Regions from separate parts of the Pantoea sp. SGAir0183 genome, predicted to be linked through region 2. Evidence: predicted binding sites of a transcription regulator. Region 2 holds the regulator's gene; each other region holds the start of a gene.
The links. Region 2 encodes PurR, which represses purine synthesis genes. Its sites were predicted from a motif close to CANGCAAACGTTTGCNTG; they were not measured.
Positions count from the first base shown of each region.

Region 1: the regulator PurR is predicted to act here: its motif matches at 1,841-1,858, upstream of serA (phosphoglycerate dehydrogenase).
Region 3: the regulator PurR is predicted to act here: its motif matches at 2,975-2,992, upstream of purM (phosphoribosylformylglycinamidine cyclo-ligase).

Region 1 is NZ_CP028053.1:857,168-862,916, reverse strand. Features, by position in the region: gene C1N59_RS04185 (5-formyltetrahydrofolate cyclo-ligase) at 1-480, shown strand, start outside; gene serA (phosphoglycerate dehydrogenase) at 523-1,761, opposite strand; gene rpiA (ribose-5-phosphate isomerase RpiA) at 2,042-2,701, opposite strand; gene C1N59_RS04170 (LysR family transcriptional regulator ArgP) at 2,883-3,785, shown strand; gene C1N59_RS04165 (oxidative stress defense protein) at 4,242-4,973, opposite strand; gene argO (arginine exporter ArgO) at 5,115-5,738, opposite strand.
Region 2 is NZ_CP028053.1:2,454,980-2,460,728, forward strand. Features, by position in the region: gene rnt (ribonuclease T) at 1-20, shown strand, start outside; gene C1N59_RS11410 (Grx4 family monothiol glutaredoxin) at 59-394, opposite strand; gene C1N59_RS11415 (C40 family peptidase) at 759-1,577, shown strand; gene C1N59_RS11420 (cytochrome bd-I oxidase subunit CydH) at 1,772-1,861, opposite strand; gene purR (HTH-type transcriptional repressor PurR) at 2,144-3,169, shown strand; gene punR (DNA-binding transcriptional activator PunR) at 3,166-4,071, opposite strand; gene punC (purine nucleoside transporter PunC) at 4,180-5,382, shown strand; gene cfa (cyclopropane fatty acyl phospholipid synthase) at 5,667-5,749, shown strand, end outside.
Region 3 is NZ_CP028053.1:1,192,370-1,198,118, reverse strand. Features, by position in the region: gene hda (DnaA inactivator Hda) at 1-670, opposite strand, end outside; gene uraA (uracil permease) at 765-2,054, opposite strand; gene upp (uracil phosphoribosyltransferase) at 2,211-2,837, opposite strand; gene purM (phosphoribosylformylglycinamidine cyclo-ligase) at 3,056-4,096, shown strand; gene purN (phosphoribosylglycinamide formyltransferase) at 4,093-4,731, shown strand; gene pstB (phosphate ABC transporter ATP-binding protein PstB) at 4,760-5,527, opposite strand; gene pstA (phosphate ABC transporter permease PstA) at 5,540-5,749, opposite strand, start outside.

The sequences.
Region 1 (5,749 bases), 1.6 Mb from region 2:
ATTAACTTTGCGCCTGTCTCCGACGCCCAAAACGTCGCGCTGTTCTTATCCGTCGATGGGGAAATTAATACGCGTCCGCTTATCGCAAAATTATGGCAGCAGAACAAACGCGTTTATCTTCCTGTGCTTCATCCCTTCTCTGCCGGTCATCTGCTTTTTCTGCGCTATACGCCAGAAACGCCGCTGAGCCCGAACAAGCTACGTATTCCTGAACCGCCACTCGATATCCGGCATATGGTTACGCTGGACGAACTGGATGTGATGATGGTGCCGCTGGTGGCCTTTGATCGCAGTGGTCAGCGTCTGGGCATGGGGGGCGGCTTTTACGACCGCACGTTACAAAACTGGAAACAGCACGCTTTTTTGCCGGTTGGCATCGCGCACGACTGCCAGTTGGTCGATTCGCTGCCTGTGGCGGCCTGGGATATTCCTTTGCCCGCCGTGCTGACGCCGTCAACGTTGTGGTTGTGGGAAGAATAAACCCAGGCACTGTTGTGCGCCTGGGTTTATTATTTTGATAAATCAGTAGAGGAGACGGGCGCGGATAGTGCCAGGGATAGCCTTCATCAGCTGCAGCGCTTTCTCTGCCAGTTCGTGCTCGGCATCGATATCAATCACCACATACCCCATCATGGGTGAGGTTTGCAGGTACTGCGCGGCGATATTGATGCCCTGTTCGGCAAAAATCTGGTTAATTGCGGTCAGCACACCCGGACGGTTTTCATGAATGTGCAGCAGACGGCTTGCGCTGACGCCGTGCATCGGCAAGGACACTTCAGGGAAGTTCACTGCAGACAGCGTTGAACCGTTATCGGAATATTTCGCCAGTTTGCCTGCCACTTCGATACCAATGTTTTCCTGCGCTTCTTCGGTGGAACCCCCGATGTGTGGCGTCAGAATGACATTATCGAACTCACTCAGTGGCGAGACAAACGGATCGCTGTTTGTGGCTGGCTCAACCGGGAACACGTCAATGGCCGCGCCCCCGACCTGCTTGCTGGCCAGCGCGTCACACAGTGCCGGAATATCCACGACGGTGCCGCGTGAGGCGTTGATTAACAGCGCGCCAGGTTTCATCTGCGCCAGCTCGTCAGCAGAGATCATATTTTGTGTCGAGGCAGTTTCAGGCACATGCAGACTGACGACATCGCTCATATTCAGCAACTGCGTCAGGCTTCGCACCTGCGAGGCATTACCCAGCGGCAGTTTATTTTCAATATCATAAAAATACACGTGCATGCCCAGGCCCTCGGCCAGCACGCCTAACTGCATACCAATGTGACCATAGCCGATAATGCCCAGCTTCTTACCGCGCGCTTCGAATGAGCCTTTAGCAATCTTATTCCAGACACCGCGATGGGCTTTGGCGTTCGCTTCTGGCACGCCACGCAGCATCAGCAGCATTTCGCCAATCACCAGTTCGGCGACCGAGCGCGTGTTAGAGAACGGGGCGTTAAAAACGGGAATACCGCGCTTTGCCGCCGCATTTAAATCAACCTGGTTGGTACCGATACAGAAACAGCCCACAGCGACCAGTTTTTCTGCTGCGGCAAAAATCTCTTCAGTCAGTTGGGAACGGGAACGGATACCGATAAAGTGCGCGTCACGGATGGAAGCCTTTAATGACTCGCTATCCAGTGCGCCTTTGTGGAATTCAATATTGGTGTAACCTGCAGCACGAAGATTGTCCAGCGCGCTCTGGTGGACACCTTCCACCAGCAGGAACTTAATCTTGTCTTTTTCCAGTGAAACCTTTGCCATTTCCCAACCCTATTCAGAATTCAACGAGGACTGAACGCAGTCAGCCAGCAGTCAAAATATCAAAAAAAACGCCAGCAGCAATACAAACGATTGCCTGACCGGCTGGCTGGCTGGATTCAGAAGCCAAACTTTGCCGGACAAAATCGTGGGTTGGCCGCATCGGGGAGAATGAACCCGCTGTTGATGACGCTTATGTGACATAAGTCACCAAATTTCAGCCTGGCGAGAAAAGTTTTTTTTTAATTAAAAAAACGCGGGCGCAAATTATGCGCCCGTCGCGTTATTTTTTCAGCGTTTTGACCCCATCCGGTCCGCCAATCAACGCCACATCGGCACCCCGGGTAGCGAAAAGCCCGACGGTGACGACGCCCGGTAACGCGTTAATGGTTTTTTCCAGCTCAATGGGATCCAGAATACGCAGATTATGCACGTCCAGGATGATATTACCGTTGTCAGTGACGACATTCTGGCGATACTCAGGCAAACCGCCCAGCCTGACCAGTTCACGCGCGACGTAGCTGCGTGCCATAGGAATCACTTCAACGGGCAACGGAAAACGCCCCAGCACATCGACTTCTTTCGATGCATCGGCAATACAGATAAACTTTTTAGCCACGGCCGCGACGATTTTTTCGCGGGTCAGCGCGGCACCGCCGCCTTTGATCATCTGCATCTGGGGATTAATTTCGTCGGCACCATCAACATAGATGGCCAGGTCATCGATTTCATTCAAATCAAACACCTGAATACCGAGGCTTTTGAGCTTTTGCGTGGAGGCTTCAGAGCTGGACACGGCACCTTCAATCTGGTGTTTGATGCTGCCGAGCGCATCAATAAAATGGGCAGCGGTAGAGCCTGTTCCCACGCCGACGATCGTACCTGGCTGGACATAATCAAGTGCAGCCCAACCAACAGCTTTTTTCAGTTCATCCTGCGTCATGGTATGTTTAGAACCTGTGCGATAAGAAAATGCGCGTAGTATAAAGCAAGGTTTGCTGAAAATGCTCGGATGCATTGTGCGGATTTAATGCTTTGGAAGCCAGCCCACAAAAATACCCCAGACTTTTGCTCAGGCACATTTGTGGCATCGTAACGTCCACCCTGAAGGAGAGAAAAGAATAATGAAACGCCCGGACTACAGAACGCTTCAGGCGCTGGACGCAGTGATACGTGAACGTGGCTTTGAACGTGCTGCGCAAAAACTGTGCATCACCCAGTCGGCCGTATCGCAACGCATCAAACAGCTGGAAAACCTGTTTGGTCAGCCGCTGTTGGTTCGCACCGTGCCCCCTCGTCCCACTGAGCAGGGGCAAAAGCTGCTTGCGCTGTTGCACCAGGTTGAACTGCTGGAGGAAGAGTGGCTGGGGGACGAAATCAGCGGTACGACGCCGTTACTGCTCTCCCTGGCGGTGAACGCCGACAGTCTGGCCACCTGGCTGTTGCCTGCATTAAAAGACGTGCTGGCCGATTCGCCGGTGCGCCTTAACCTCCAGGTTGAAGATGAAACCCGTACGCAGGAACGTCTGAGACGTGGCGAAGTGGTCGGCGCAGTCAGTATCCAGCCCCAGCCTTTACCCAGTTGTCTGGTTGATCAACTGGGCGCCCTGGATTACCTGTTTGTGGCTTCCCGTGACTTTGCCGAGCGCTTTTTTCCCAACGGCGTCACCCGTTCCGCGTTGCTGAAAGCGCCTGCCGTCGCATTTGACCATCTGGATGATATGCATCAGGCCTTTTTACAGCAGAACTTCGATCTTTCGCCGGGCAGCGTGCCCTGCCATATCGTTAACTCTTCTGAAGCCTTTGTGCAGATGGCCCGTCAGGGCTCAACCTGCTGTATGATCCCGCATCTGCAGATTGAGCGCGAACTGGCGAGCGGTGAGCTGATCGATCTGACACCGGGGCTGTATCAGCGCCGGATGTTGTACTGGCACCGTTTTGCACCGGAAAGCCGATTGATGCGTCGGGTAACCGATGCGCTGATTGCGCATGGTCATCGGGTTCTGCGTCAGGACACGATGGAATAGCGGCCAAAGGCGAAAGTGAAGGCCGGATAAACTGGGGGACGGTGCGTGTCAAACGCGACTCTCTGCCGCTACCGGGCAGCATTCCCGGTCTGCTTATTCTCCTGACAAACCGCCCGGAACCGGACAGCCTGTCCGGGCTTCTGCTGAACTAAAGAGAATAATCCCCTGTGCCACAGCAAGCGTCAGGCGTTGCAGTGAGAGTGTACCCTGCTAAAAGCAGCACGGCTCCATGGCCATCAGGGGCGTGATTTCAGCAGGTGATACCGGGCGCTGAAAAGCGGGAATCAACCAGGGATTGCCCCCGCAGGAATGCGGGGGAAAAGCGCCGCCGGCAAAGGAACAGGCCGACTGCGACAGTCCGTCAGGTTGCTGAGCGATGGAAAGGCACCACATCAGCGGCGCAAAGCGCGCCTGGTAAACACGGCCGCTGATGGCTTCACGACAGCGTCGATAGGCTTACTGTGCCGTATTCGGTTTCATCTCAAAAACCACATCAACCTGGTCATCGAAGTTAATGCTTTGCTGGTCGTAGGTTTCCTGCGCGGAAGTATCGGCCGCTGCCGCGGAGGCTTTAAACATGCGATTCATCGGCATAGGCTGGTAGTTAGCGACCTGATAGCGAATGCTGTAGATTGGCCCCAGTTTGGCGTTAAAGCCTTCTGCCAGTTCTGTGGCTTGCTGAGTCGCATTTTTGATGGCGGCTTTCAGCGCCTGCTGCTTGTAGCGCTCAGGATTGGCGACGCCTAACTCGACGCTGCGAACTTCGTTCAGGCCCGATTTCAGCGCGCCGTCAAGCAGCTCATTCAGCTTGTCCAGCTGGCGGACGGTCACCTGAACCTGACGTACCGCACGGTAACCTTTCAACTGCGATTTACCGTCTTTGGTATAATCGTATTCTGGCTGCGTGGTCAGGTTGGCCGCTTCAATATCCTTTTTCTCGATGCCGTTTTTCTGCAGGAAATCAAAATACTGCGCAACACGACTGTCGACCTGTTTCTTTGCCTCTGCGGCATCTTTCGATGAGACATTCACCACAATTGACAGCGTCGCGATATCCGGGCGGGCATCAACCGTCGCTTTGCCTGACGTCACAACATGCGGTCCGTTTGGCAGTTCATCAGCCTGTGCGCTTAAAGGCAATGCCCCTGCGCTCATCATCGCGACAAGCGCCAATGCTTTCAGTTTCATGAAAGTCCTCCTTGAAAGGTCAGTTCGGTGGCTTCGGGTCCGAAGCCGGCACGCGCATCATATTACGCCTTGCTTGGAGTGAAGGTAATGACAAAAGTTCGGAAAACGGGTCTGGATAACTCGTTTTCGTTTACCTTTTGCTCAAAATCCTGTGATAGCCTGCTGTGCGAGTTGAAACGCGATAAACCACATGACCGCGCCGACCAGCAGGTTGATGAGGCGTTGCGCGCGCGTTGTCTGCAGTAACGGTGCAAGCCAGGCCGCCAACAGGGCTAAGCCAAAAAACCACAACACAGAGGCACTGACGGTCCCCAGGGCGAACCACTGACGCGCGAGGGTATCAGAAAACTGGCTTCCCAGGCTGCCAAGCACAACAAAGGTATCGAGATAAACGTGGGGATTGAGCCAGGTGACTGCCAGCAGGGTGGCAATGATCCGGCCTCGGCTCTGCCGGATATCCAGGCCTGACGCCAGCGCCAGCTCGCGGCGAAAAGCGGTCCGTAATGCGCCCCAGCCATACCAGAGCAAAAAGGCCACACCTGCCCAGGTAATCACGGTCAGCAGCAGTGGCGACTGCTGCAGGAGCGCACTTCCCCCGAAAATCCCTGCGCAGATCAGCACAACATCGCTCAGCGAGCAGAGCGTGGCGGTCATCAGATGATAGTGCCGTTTCACGCCCTGATTAAGTACGAAGGCATTTTGCGGCCCCAGCGGCAGAATGAGCGCGGCCCCAAGAGCAAGCCCTTGAAAATAAATCGATAACACGGGAAATATCC
Region 2 (5,749 bases):
GTGGAGAAACAACCGAGTAACGCGCGTAAAAAAGGCCGACGAGGTCGGCCTTTTTCAGTTATTCCGCTTCTTTAAACTTCTCAGCGGTTTCTTTGATTAACGGCTGCAACTCGCCGCGCTGGAACATTTCAACAATAATGTCGCAGCCGCCGACCAGTTCGCCATCAACCCATAACTGCGGGAACGTGGGCCAGTTGGCGTATTTTGGCAGCTCTGCGCGAATATCCGGGTTCTGCAGAATATCCACGTAAGCAAAGCGCTCACCACAGGCAGACAACGCCTGGACCGCCTGCGCAGAGAAACCGCAGCTTGGCAGTTTCGGCGAACCTTTCATGTACAGCAGGATCGGGTTTTCTGCGATCTGGCGCTGAATTTTTTCTACAGTACTCATTATTGCCTTCCTTAATTCGTCACTTCGTGTTTCTTTATTGTAGCGACTTCACGCCAGGACTGAAAACGAGATTTTGGCTCGTCTGACGTTAAATCGCCATGTTTGCTAAGTAAGCTGGTCAGGCATCCGCAGGAAACTGTGACAAAGACTATGAATGTATTCATAATTTGCAATGAATTTGCTGTTATAAGAGACTGAAATTCCTGATTTATGCCTGATTTTTATCCAGGCCAGCAATTAATAAAAAAAGGACTTACTCTTTTAAAAAAAACTGGACTAGAATGACTTCGGCGCTGATCGGTGATCAGATTTTTCTTAACTTTGTCAGAGACCTGTTTGATCTGACAGCTTAACCAGTAAACGGACTATGCGTTCAATCATTACGCTTCTTATTCTGGCTTTTGCGCAACTCTTCTTTAACATCGCTGCTGCCTCCCCGCATGCGACGGTTAAGGCCAGCTTGCATAAGGTAGAGAAAAAAAGTGCGCGCGACGATGATCGGCGCAAACGACGCGCGGTTAAAGCCTCATCTAAAAAAAGTCGCGCCTCCGCTGTTCAGAAAGTCAGTAAGACCACGAAAACCAGCAAAACGACCTCTCACACCATCACGCACAAAACACTCGCTAAAACGACTGCCTCGCACAAGACGCTGAGCAAAAAAGTCGCCGCCAATGCCGCCAGCAAAAAACGGTATGGTCATCAACGTGCTGCGAAGGCGTTAACGGCAGACAATACCGAAACCGGCACCATTAAAATGAGTAAAGCGCATCGCCAGCGTTACCAGAAAGCGCGTGAAACGGCGATGGCAAAACTGATGGGGCAACTTGGCAAGCGTTATCAGTGGGGAGGCAAATCGCCCCATACGGGTTTTGATTGCAGTGGCCTCGTATGGTACGCCTACAAAGACGTCGTGAAGTTTAAGATCCCCCGTACCGCTAACGAAATGTACCATCTGCGGGATGCAGCACCGGTCAACCGCGAATCCCTTGAAAAAGGCGATCTGGTTTTCTTCCGCATCAACGGGCGTGGAACCGCAGATCATGTCGGGGTTTACCTGGGCAACGGTAAATTCATTCAGTCACCGCGTACCGGTAAAGATATTCAAATCAGTGCGTTGAGCGAAGATTACTGGCAGCGCCATTATATTGGTGCGCGTCGCGTTATGACGCCAAAGACCGTTCGCTAAACGTCCTTCATACAAAAAAGCCGGGAAAGGCAGCTTCCCGGCTTTTTTATTGCCCATATCGCCCCGATTGTGCAGCGGGGTGTTCCGGGCGAAAATGCCGCACTTGCCGGTGATACGGTCTGACAGACAGGACGTATCACCGGCAAGGCTGGACGCGCAGTCAGCCAGTATAGCGTCGCTGCAAACGAATGCGGCTAGTGCAGAATAGCGGTGAAGCTAAACGCGATGATCATCAACAGTGCGGCTGCCGTCGTCATTAATGACAGTTTTAAATCGGTACTCATCCCCTCTCCTTTAACCCTGACGTTTGTAAGGTGATAGCATTTTCACATACGCGTGGGTAAAAATCTCGTTTTATCCGCACAGCCTTGTTAGAATCCCCCCTTTGTTGCGCAACAGCGCGCAATATCGGTTGCGTCCGCGCCCTTTTCAGACGTTATTTCCTGCCCTGATGACTCAATACCGGACAGAAAAGCGATGTTTTTCGCAGAAATAACCGTCCGCTGACGCAAACGTTTAACAATATGCTTATCAATAATTTAGATAGGCCCGGGAGTTCGATTTACATGGCAACAATTAAAGATGTGGCGAAGCGTGCGGGCGTGTCCACCACGACCGTCTCACACGTCATCAATAAAACGCGCTTTGTCGCAGAAAATACCTGCGAAGCGGTGTGGGAAGCGATTCGGGAACTGCATTATTCTCCCAGCGCAGTCGCGCGTAGCCTGAAGGTGAATCACACCAAAACGCTGGGCCTGCTCGCCACGTCCAGTGAAGCGCCCTACTTTGCTGAAATTATCGAAGCCATTGAGAATCACTGCTTCGATAAAGGCTATACCCTGATTCTGGGCAACGCACATAATGACCTGCAAAAACAGCGCGCCTATCTGTCGATGATGGCGCAAAAGCGCGTTGACGGGCTTCTGGTGATGTGTTCAGAGTATCCGGATGATCTGCTGCAAATGCTGGAAGCGAACCGCAATATTCCGATGGTGGTGATGGACTGGGGCGAATCCCGTGCCGACTTTACCGATACCGTACTGGACAATGCTTTTCAGGGCGGTTATCTGGCGGGACGTTATTTGATTGAGCGTGGTCATCGCGATATTGGTGCCATTCCCGGCCAGATGGAGCGTAACACGGGAGGCGGTCGCCATGCCGGTTTCCTTAAGGCGCTGGAAGAAGCGGGTATTCAGCCACGTGCCGAATGGATTGTGCAGGGTGACTTTGAACCCGAATCTGGCTATCAGGCCATGCAGCAGATTCTGTCACAGAAGCAGCGCCCAAGCGCCGTATTCTGTGGGGGCGACATCATGGCGATGGGCGCAATCTGCGCGGCCGACGAAATGGGCCTGCGCGTGCCGCAGGATATCTCCGTCATTGGTTACGACAATGTGCGCAATGCGCGCTATTTCACTCCGGCACTGACCACGGTGCATCAACCTAAAGCCCAGTTGGGTGAGAAAGCGCTGGAGATGTTGTTAGATCGCATTACCAGTAAGCGGGAAGAGTCGCAGACGATTGAAGTCCACCCGACGCTTATTGAGCGACGCTCGGTGGGCTATGGTCCTTATCGCGATTACCGCCGTTAATCCTCGCTCAACCACTCCTGATTTAGCGTTTGCGCATCGCCCAGGTACTGGAGTAACCACCCCAGCGCCGGTGATGCGCGATCTTCCGCCCAGCTGACGCAGCAGGGACTTTCCGGAAACGCCTGTGGTAAGTTCAGCTCTGCCATCTCGCCGCTGTCCAGTAAGGGCCGCGCTAAATGGCCGGGTATCATCGCGACACACAAGCCGGCGCGCACGCAGTCCAGACCGGTTTGCCAGTCCGGGACCACCAGCCGGCGTTGGTTATCCAGCGCCCAGGTCATACGACGCGGTAACGCGCGTGACGTATCTTCCAGCACCAGAGAAGGCCAGTAGCGCAACGCCTCATCATCCAGCGTAGCAACCTGCGTCAGAGGATGCTGATGCGCCACCACGCAACGCCAGTTCAGGGTGCCCATATCGCGAAAGGCGAAACGCCCCCCCACCGGAATCGCCTGTGTCGCACCTATCGCCACATCCACTCGCCCGTCTGCCAGCGCATCCCAGACGCCGTTAAAGACCTCATAGCTGATGTGCAACTCCATGTCGGGAAAATGACGGTAAAAATCCCTGACAAACTGCCGGGTCCGCTGCGGTTTGACGATGCAGTCGACGGCAATACCAATCTGACCGCGCCAGCCGTTGGCGAGCTGTTGACACTGACGTCGTGTGGCATCCATTTTTTTGATAACGCTGCGCCCTTCCCGCACGAAATGCTCGCCCGCCGGCGTGAGAATCACCTCCCGGTGCTGGCGTTCAAACAGCGGCACAGCCAGCCAGGTTTCCAGCTGGCGAACGGTATAGCTGATGGCAGAAGGCACACGGTGCAGTTCCTGGGCGGCCGCGCTAAAGCTGCCACCGCGTGCGACCGCATCCACCACTTCCAGCGCATATTCAGACCACATAATTTGCCTTCAAAATTTTTAACAGCAACAGGCAAATTTTACCGTTTCACAGCGTGAAGTACAGCTTTTACACTGCCCCGCGTTTATTCTGCAACTGATGAGAACCCGATGTCCGCTTCAAAAGGCTTTATTCCCTATCTTGCCGTGCTCAGTATGCTGGGCTTTCTGGCAACCGATATGTACCTGCCCGCCTTCGGCGCTATGCAGCAAAGTTTTAGCACGTCAGCCGGGATGATCAGCGCCAGCATGAGTCTGTTTCTGGCCGGTTTTGCCTGTGGTCAACTGGTCTGGGGCCCCTTATCTGATCGGTTGGGGCGTAAGCCGGTGCTGCTGGCAGGCCTCGCCCTGTTTGCTCTGGGCTGTGCGGGTATGTTGTGGGTAGATAATGTGATCCTGATGCTGGTACTGCGTTTTGTGCAGGCTATCGGCGTGTGCGCGGCGGCCGTCAGCTGGCAGGCGCTGGTCGTCGATCGCTATCCTCAGTCACAGGCTAATAAAGTCTTTGCTACCATTATGCCGCTCGTCGCGCTGTCTCCCGCCCTGGCGCCGTTACTGGGCGCCTGGCTGATCGGCCATTTTCACTGGCGCGCCATTTTTGCGGTGCTGACGGGAATTGCTGTGGCGCTCATCCTGGTCACGCTGCGCCTGCCTTCGCCGCAAAAAAAGCAACGTTCCCCTGCTCCGCAGCCTGGGTTTCTGACGCTGCTGCGCGCACGTGCCTACAGCGGTAACGTACTGATGTATTCCGCCTGCTCAGCCAGTTTTTTTGCATGGCTGACGGGTTCGCCGTTTATCCTGGCTGATATTGGTCTGTCTCCTGCGGATATCGGGCTCAGTTATATTCCCCAAACCATCGCCTTTTTAATCGGCGGGTTTGGCTGCCGTGCGCTGCTCAACCGGTTTTCTGGCGCAACGCTGCTGCCGTGGCTGCTCGGCGTCTATAGCCTGAGTGTCGGGGCGCTGTTTGCCGTCGCGCTTTCGGGAAGCCCGTCACTCACGGCGTTACTGGTGCCGTTCTGCGGCATGGCGCTGGCAAATGGCGCGATTTATCCGATTGTGGTGTCCAGTGCGCTGCTGCCCTTCCCAAATGCCACCGGGAAAGCGGCGGCATTGCAGAACACGCTTCAGCTCGGACTCTGTTTTGCCGCCAGCCTTGCGGTGTCCGCAGGCTTGATCCAGGCTCTGTTTACGACCACGCTAATTATGATGGTGACGATTGGTCTGGCATGGATGGGCTATCAGCTACAGCGCCGCGCCGGCGCACAAACTGATATTGCCTCATCTGCACATCCCTGCCAGGATAATCACTGAGGCAACGATTTGCGTGTTACCCGTTTTCACTGACTGAATCAGGGTCTGCCAGTGTGCCTCCTCTGCCAGACCCACTCGCACTGTCATCATAATAAAAATGTTTCACACAGCCTTCAGGCTGTGACGGCATCTGTGTGAGCAACGCTGCATGGATACCGACGTTTTCTCTTCTCTGTACCCTTTTTGTTGTCTGGCGCAAGGCGTCATCTGTGACTTTTCTCATAATCCTGAGAAACAGCTCCTGCTTTTTCTCAGGTTCTGACGGTTCTGGTGATGGAGTGGCTATGAGTTCATCATGTGTAGAAGAAGTAGGCATCGAACGTAACCATTGGTATCGCATCGTTCAGGAGTTACTGCAAAAAGCCGA
Region 3 (5,749 bases), 1.3 Mb from region 2:
GTTTGCGTTGCGCACTGATAGAGGCGCTATCCAGACGATCCAGCGTATCAAACAGCGTGCGCATCTCCCGATCCAGCCGCTTCAGTAAAAACCGGCCGACGTCTTCAGGCAGTTCGAACCCACGCAGTCCGGCGCGAAGCTGTAAAGCCTGTAACTTATCTTCATCGGAGAGCGGCTGCAGACGGTAGATTTGCCCCCAGTCGAGCCGTGATGCCAGATCGGGTAAATGCAGGTTCAGCTGACGCGGTGGGCGATCGCCGGTAATAAAGAGCCGGGTATTGCCGGTTTCCAGGATGCGGTTATAGAGATTAAAAATCGCCATTTCCCAGGTTTCTTCTCCCGCGATGCATTCGATATTGTCGATGCAAACCAGCGGCAGTTGTTCCATGCCGTCCAGCACCTCTGGAACAAACCAGGTGCGCTTATCCAGCGGTACATAGCCCACGGCTTCACCACGCGCGGACATTTCAGCGCAGGCAGCGTGCAGCAGATGGCTGCGCCCTCCTCCTTCGCGCGACCAGAAGTAGAGATAGCTGCCATGTTGTTGGCTTAGCGCCCCCTTGATCGCAGCGATCAGCGAGGGGTTTTCCCCCGGCCAGAAGCTGGCAAAGGTTTCGTTGTCAGGTAGATAGAGTGGCAATGACAATTGTGCCGGCGTGTTCAGAAGCACCTCAGCAAGCGAACAGGCAAAAATCGGGGGCAGTCTATCATAGTTTTTGCGAAGAGATGAATCGGGCGTCCCTGCCCGCGTCTTCAGGCCTTCATCATGACGATGTGTCGCGTGTCTCTTCTGCATCAAGCACCACTTCTTCCGGGCGCAGCAGGGAAATGACGCGGAAAATCAACGCCAGCGCAACGCCAACCAGCGTCGCCAGCGCCATCCCTTTCAGCTCGGCGGCACCGATGTGCACTTTCGCGCCGCTGACGCCAATGATCAGGATCACGGAGGTCAGAATCAGGTTTTGCGCTTTGTTGTAGTCCACTTTGGATTCGATCAGGACACGAATACCGGAGGCACCGATGACGCCGTACAGCAGCAAGGAGACGCCGCCCATGACCGGCACCGGGATCGCCTGTATAGCCGCTGCCAGTTTGCCCACGCAGGAGAGCAAAATCGCGAAAATGGCCGCGCCGCCAATCACCCAGGTGCTGTAAACGCGGGTAATGGCCATTACGCCGATATTTTCACCATAGGTGGTGTTTGGCGTGGATCCAAAGAAACCCGAAATGACGGTCGATAAACCGTTGGCGAACATGGAACGATGCAGGCCGGGATCACGGACCAGATCACGCTTAACAATATTGGCCGTGACCACAAGGTGGCCCACGTGTTCGGCGATCACCACCAGCGCGGCGGGCAGGATCGTTAACATCGCCACCCATTCAAAACGCGGCGTATAAAACGTCGGTAATGCAAACCACGGCGCACTTTCCACGCCGCGCCAGTCCACAATGCCCATAAAAGCGGAAAGCGCGTAGCCCACCAGCACGCCGATCAAAATCGGGATAATGGCCATAAAGCCACGAAATAACACCGAGCCAAAAACGGTGACGGCCAGGGTGACCAGCGAAATCAGCACGGTTGTCCCGTCAGGCGCATGACCTTCAGCAGGGAGCAGGCCTGCCATGTTTGCTGCGACGCCCGCCAGCTCCAGACCAATGACCGCCACGATAGCGCCCATTGCAGCAGGCGGAAACATCACATCCAGCCAGCCGGTACCGGCTTTTTTGACGATCAACGCGACCAGACAGAACAGCACGCCGCAGAGAATAAATCCCCCCAGCGCCACTTCGTAGCCCAGCGGCAGCAGGAGTAAAACAGGTGAAATAAAGGCAAAACTGGATCCCAGATAAGCGGGGATCTTGCCTTTACAGATAAACAGATACAGCAGCGTCCCGACACCGTTAAACAGCAGTACCGTAGCCGGGTTGATATGAAAGAGGATGGGTACCAGCACCGTTGCGCCGAACATGGCGAACAGATGTTGCAGGCTGAGCGGAATCGTTTGCAGTAATGGCGGCCGTTCGCTAACGCCGATAGCGCGACGAGTCATTAAAAGTCCCCTTGAGTTGATAGTCTGTTTTTGGTCAAAAAAAAGCCGACTCTCTGGTCGGCTGATGAAGGTTATTGGCTGTTGCGAAAAAAAGCAGCTCGGCCTGCGCCTGCAGGCTGACAGCAAGGTGCTGCATGAAGCCGCCTGAACAGGTCACTATTTGGTGCCGAAAATCTTATCGCCCGCGTCACCCAGGCCCGGAATGATGTAACCCTTGTCGTTCAGGCCCTGGTCCACGGAGGCGGTGTACAGCTCCACGTCCGGGTGCGCTTTCTCCAGTGCGGCAATGCCTTCTGGCGCAGCGACCAGCACCAGCACTTTAATGCTGCTGCAGCCGGCTTTTTTCAGGAGATCGATAGTGGCGATCATGGAGCCGCCCGTCGCCAGCATCGGATCGACCACCAGCGCCAGGCGCTCTTCAATGTTGGACACCAGCTTCTGGAAATAAGGTACAGGCTCCAGCGTTTCTTCGTCACGGTACACGCCTACCACGCTGATGCGCGCGCTGGGCACGTGCTCCAGTACGCCTTCCATCATGCCCAGACCGGCACGCAGGATGGGCACAACGGTGATTTTTTTGCCTTTAATTTGATCAACCTGAACCGGGCCATTCCAGCCCTCAATGGTGACCTTTTCGGTTTCCAGATCGGCCGTGGCTTCATAGGTCAGCAGACTGCCCACTTCAGAGGCCAGCTCACGGAAACGCTTCGTACTGATATCATGCTCACGCATCAGTCCCAGTTTATGTTTGACCAGCGGGTGTTTAACTTCCACGATCTTCATTGTTGTTCTCCCGGAGTGAGTTGAGCTAAAAAAAATCGCGGGATTATACCGCCTTTTTAACATCGCGCCACATGTGCTTGCGCAATCCACCGCATAAAATAAGGATTGATGAAAATTGTCGGGGACGCAATCTGAGACTCGCAAACGTTTGCCTGCGCTGATAGAATTGCCGCGCTTTATATTAAACCACCAACCGCAACTCGCGTGGGGACCTCGCAGTGACCGATAAGACCTCTCTCAGCTACAAAGACGCCGGTGTTGATATTGATGCTGGTAACGCTCTGGTTGACCGTATTAAAGGCGTAGTGAAAAAGACGCGTCGCCCGGAAGTCATGGGTGGACTAGGCGGCTTCGGTGCGCTTTGTGCGCTGCCGCAAAAATACCGTGAGCCTGTGCTGGTCTCCGGCACCGATGGCGTGGGCACCAAGCTGCGTCTGGCGATGGATCTCAAACGTCACGATGCCATTGGTATCGATCTGGTTGCTATGTGTGTTAACGACCTGGTGGTACAGGGCGCGGAGCCTCTCTTCTTCCTGGATTACTACGCGACCGGCAAGCTGGATGTGGACACCGCATCGGCGGTCATCACCGGTATCGCCGAAGGTTGTCTGCAGTCAGGCTGTGCGCTGGTGGGCGGCGAAACCGCTGAAATGCCGGGCATGTATCATGGCGAAGATTACGATGTCGCGGGCTTTTGCGTCGGTGTGGTTGAAAAGTCAGAAATCATTGACGGTAGCAAGGTTCAGGACGGTGATGTGCTGATCGCCCTGGGCTCAAGCGGCCCGCACTCAAATGGCTATTCCCTGGTGCGTAAGATTCTGGAAGTCAGCGGCACCGATCCGTTGGTTGAGCAACTGGAAGGCAAACCGCTGGCCGATCACTTACTGGCGCCGACGCGCATATACGTCAAAAACATCCTCAGCCTGATTGAGCAGGTGGATGTGCACGCGATTGCTCACCTCACCGGTGGCGGTTTCTGGGAAAACATTCCGCGTGTCCTGCCCGACAATACTCAGGCGGTGATTGACGAGAAAAGCTGGCAGTGGCCTGCCGTGTTCGGCTGGATGCAGCAGGCGGGCAATGTCAGTCGTCATGAGATGTATCGTACCTTCAACTGCGGCGTGGGCATGATCATCGCGCTGAGCCCGGCTGACGCAGATAAGGCCGTTGACCTGATGCGTGCTGCCGGGGAAAACGCCTGGAAAATTGGTGTGATTAACGCCTCAGACTCGGAAGAGCGTGTGGTTATTCATTCATGAAAAAGCTGGTTGTACTGATTTCGGGTAACGGAAGTAACCTTCAGTCCATCCTCGACGCCTGTGCAAACGGGCGTATTCACGGCAGCGTCGCTGCCGTGTTCAGTAACAAAGCCTCCGCCTATGGTTTAGTTCGCGCGCAGGAGGCCGGAATCCCGGCAAAAGCGCTGGATGCACGTGACTTTAACGATCGCGACAGTTTTGATCGGCAGCTGATGCGTGAGATCGATGCGTATGCACCGGATCTGGTGGTGCTGGCGGGTTATATGCGCATTCTGAGTCCGGGCTTCGTGGCGCATTACTCTGACCGTCTGCTGAACATTCACCCGTCGCTGCTGCCGAAATACCCCGGTCTGCATACGCACCGCCAGGCGCTGGAAAACGGCGATAAGGAGCACGGTACATCCGTGCACTTCGTGACCGATGAACTGGATGGTGGCCCGGTCATTTTGCAGGCCAGGGTGCCGGTGTTTGCTGAAGACAGCGAGGCCGAGATTACCGAACGCGTTCAGCATCAGGAACATGCCATCTACCCACTGGTAATTAACTGGTTTACCGAAGGCCGACTGACCATGCGTGAGGGAAAAGCCTGGCTGGATGGTCATCCCTTACCCGCTCAGGGCTACGCCCACGATTAATGCTCAGGGAGCCAGGCTCCCTGCCCTTTCAACCGTAACGCCCGGTGATGTAATCTTCCGTCCGGCGCACCTGTGGTGTGGTGAAAATCCTGTCTGTGGTGTCAAACTCCACCAGCGATCCCTGATGCATAAAGGCTGTGTAATCCGACACGCGTGAAGCCTGCTGCATGTTGTGGGTGACCAGCACCAGCGTGAAATGCTGCCTGAGCGTACTCATCAGTTCTTCGATCACCAGGGTAGAAATCGGGTCCAGCGCGGATGTTGGCTCATCAAGTAACAGGACGTCCGGCTCAATCGCAATAGCGCGGGCGATAACCAGCCTTTGTTGCTGCCCCGTGGAAAGCGTCAGCGCATTCTGTGCCAGCTGATCTTTCACCTCGCCCCACAGCGCCGCCGCCCGGAGTGCCCGTTCACAGGCTTCATTCAGTACGCGCTTATCGCGCACCCCTTGCAGCCGCAGTCCGTACACCACATTTTCGTAAACCGATTTGGGAAACGGATTGGGCCGCTGAAACACCATCCCGACCCGGCGACGCAGCGCAGAGACATCCTGAGCAGGTCGCATAATCGACTGCTGATCCAGCAGAATGTCCCCTTCAATGCGGCAGCGATCAATCACGTCGTTCATACGATTAAAGCAGCGCAGCAGCGTTGATTTGCCACAGCCGGACGGGCCAATCAATGCGGTGATGCGATTTTTGGGCAGTTGCAGCGAGACATCCTGAAGCACCTGGCGCTCACCGTACCAGAGCGACAGATGATCAACGGTTAGCGCAATATCAGTTTCGGGCATCATAGTCATCGTCAGTTATTGAGTCATCAGGCGATAGCGTTCACGCAGGCGGTGACGCAGGCCCATAGCTAACAGGTTCAGCAACAGAATAATGAGCACCAGAAGCAGCGCCGTGGCGAAAACCAGCGGCCGGTCGGCTTCGGTATTAGGGCTCTGAAAGGCGAGATCGTAGATCTGAAAGCCCAGATGCATAAATTTTCTGTCGAGGTGCAGGTAAGGGAACAC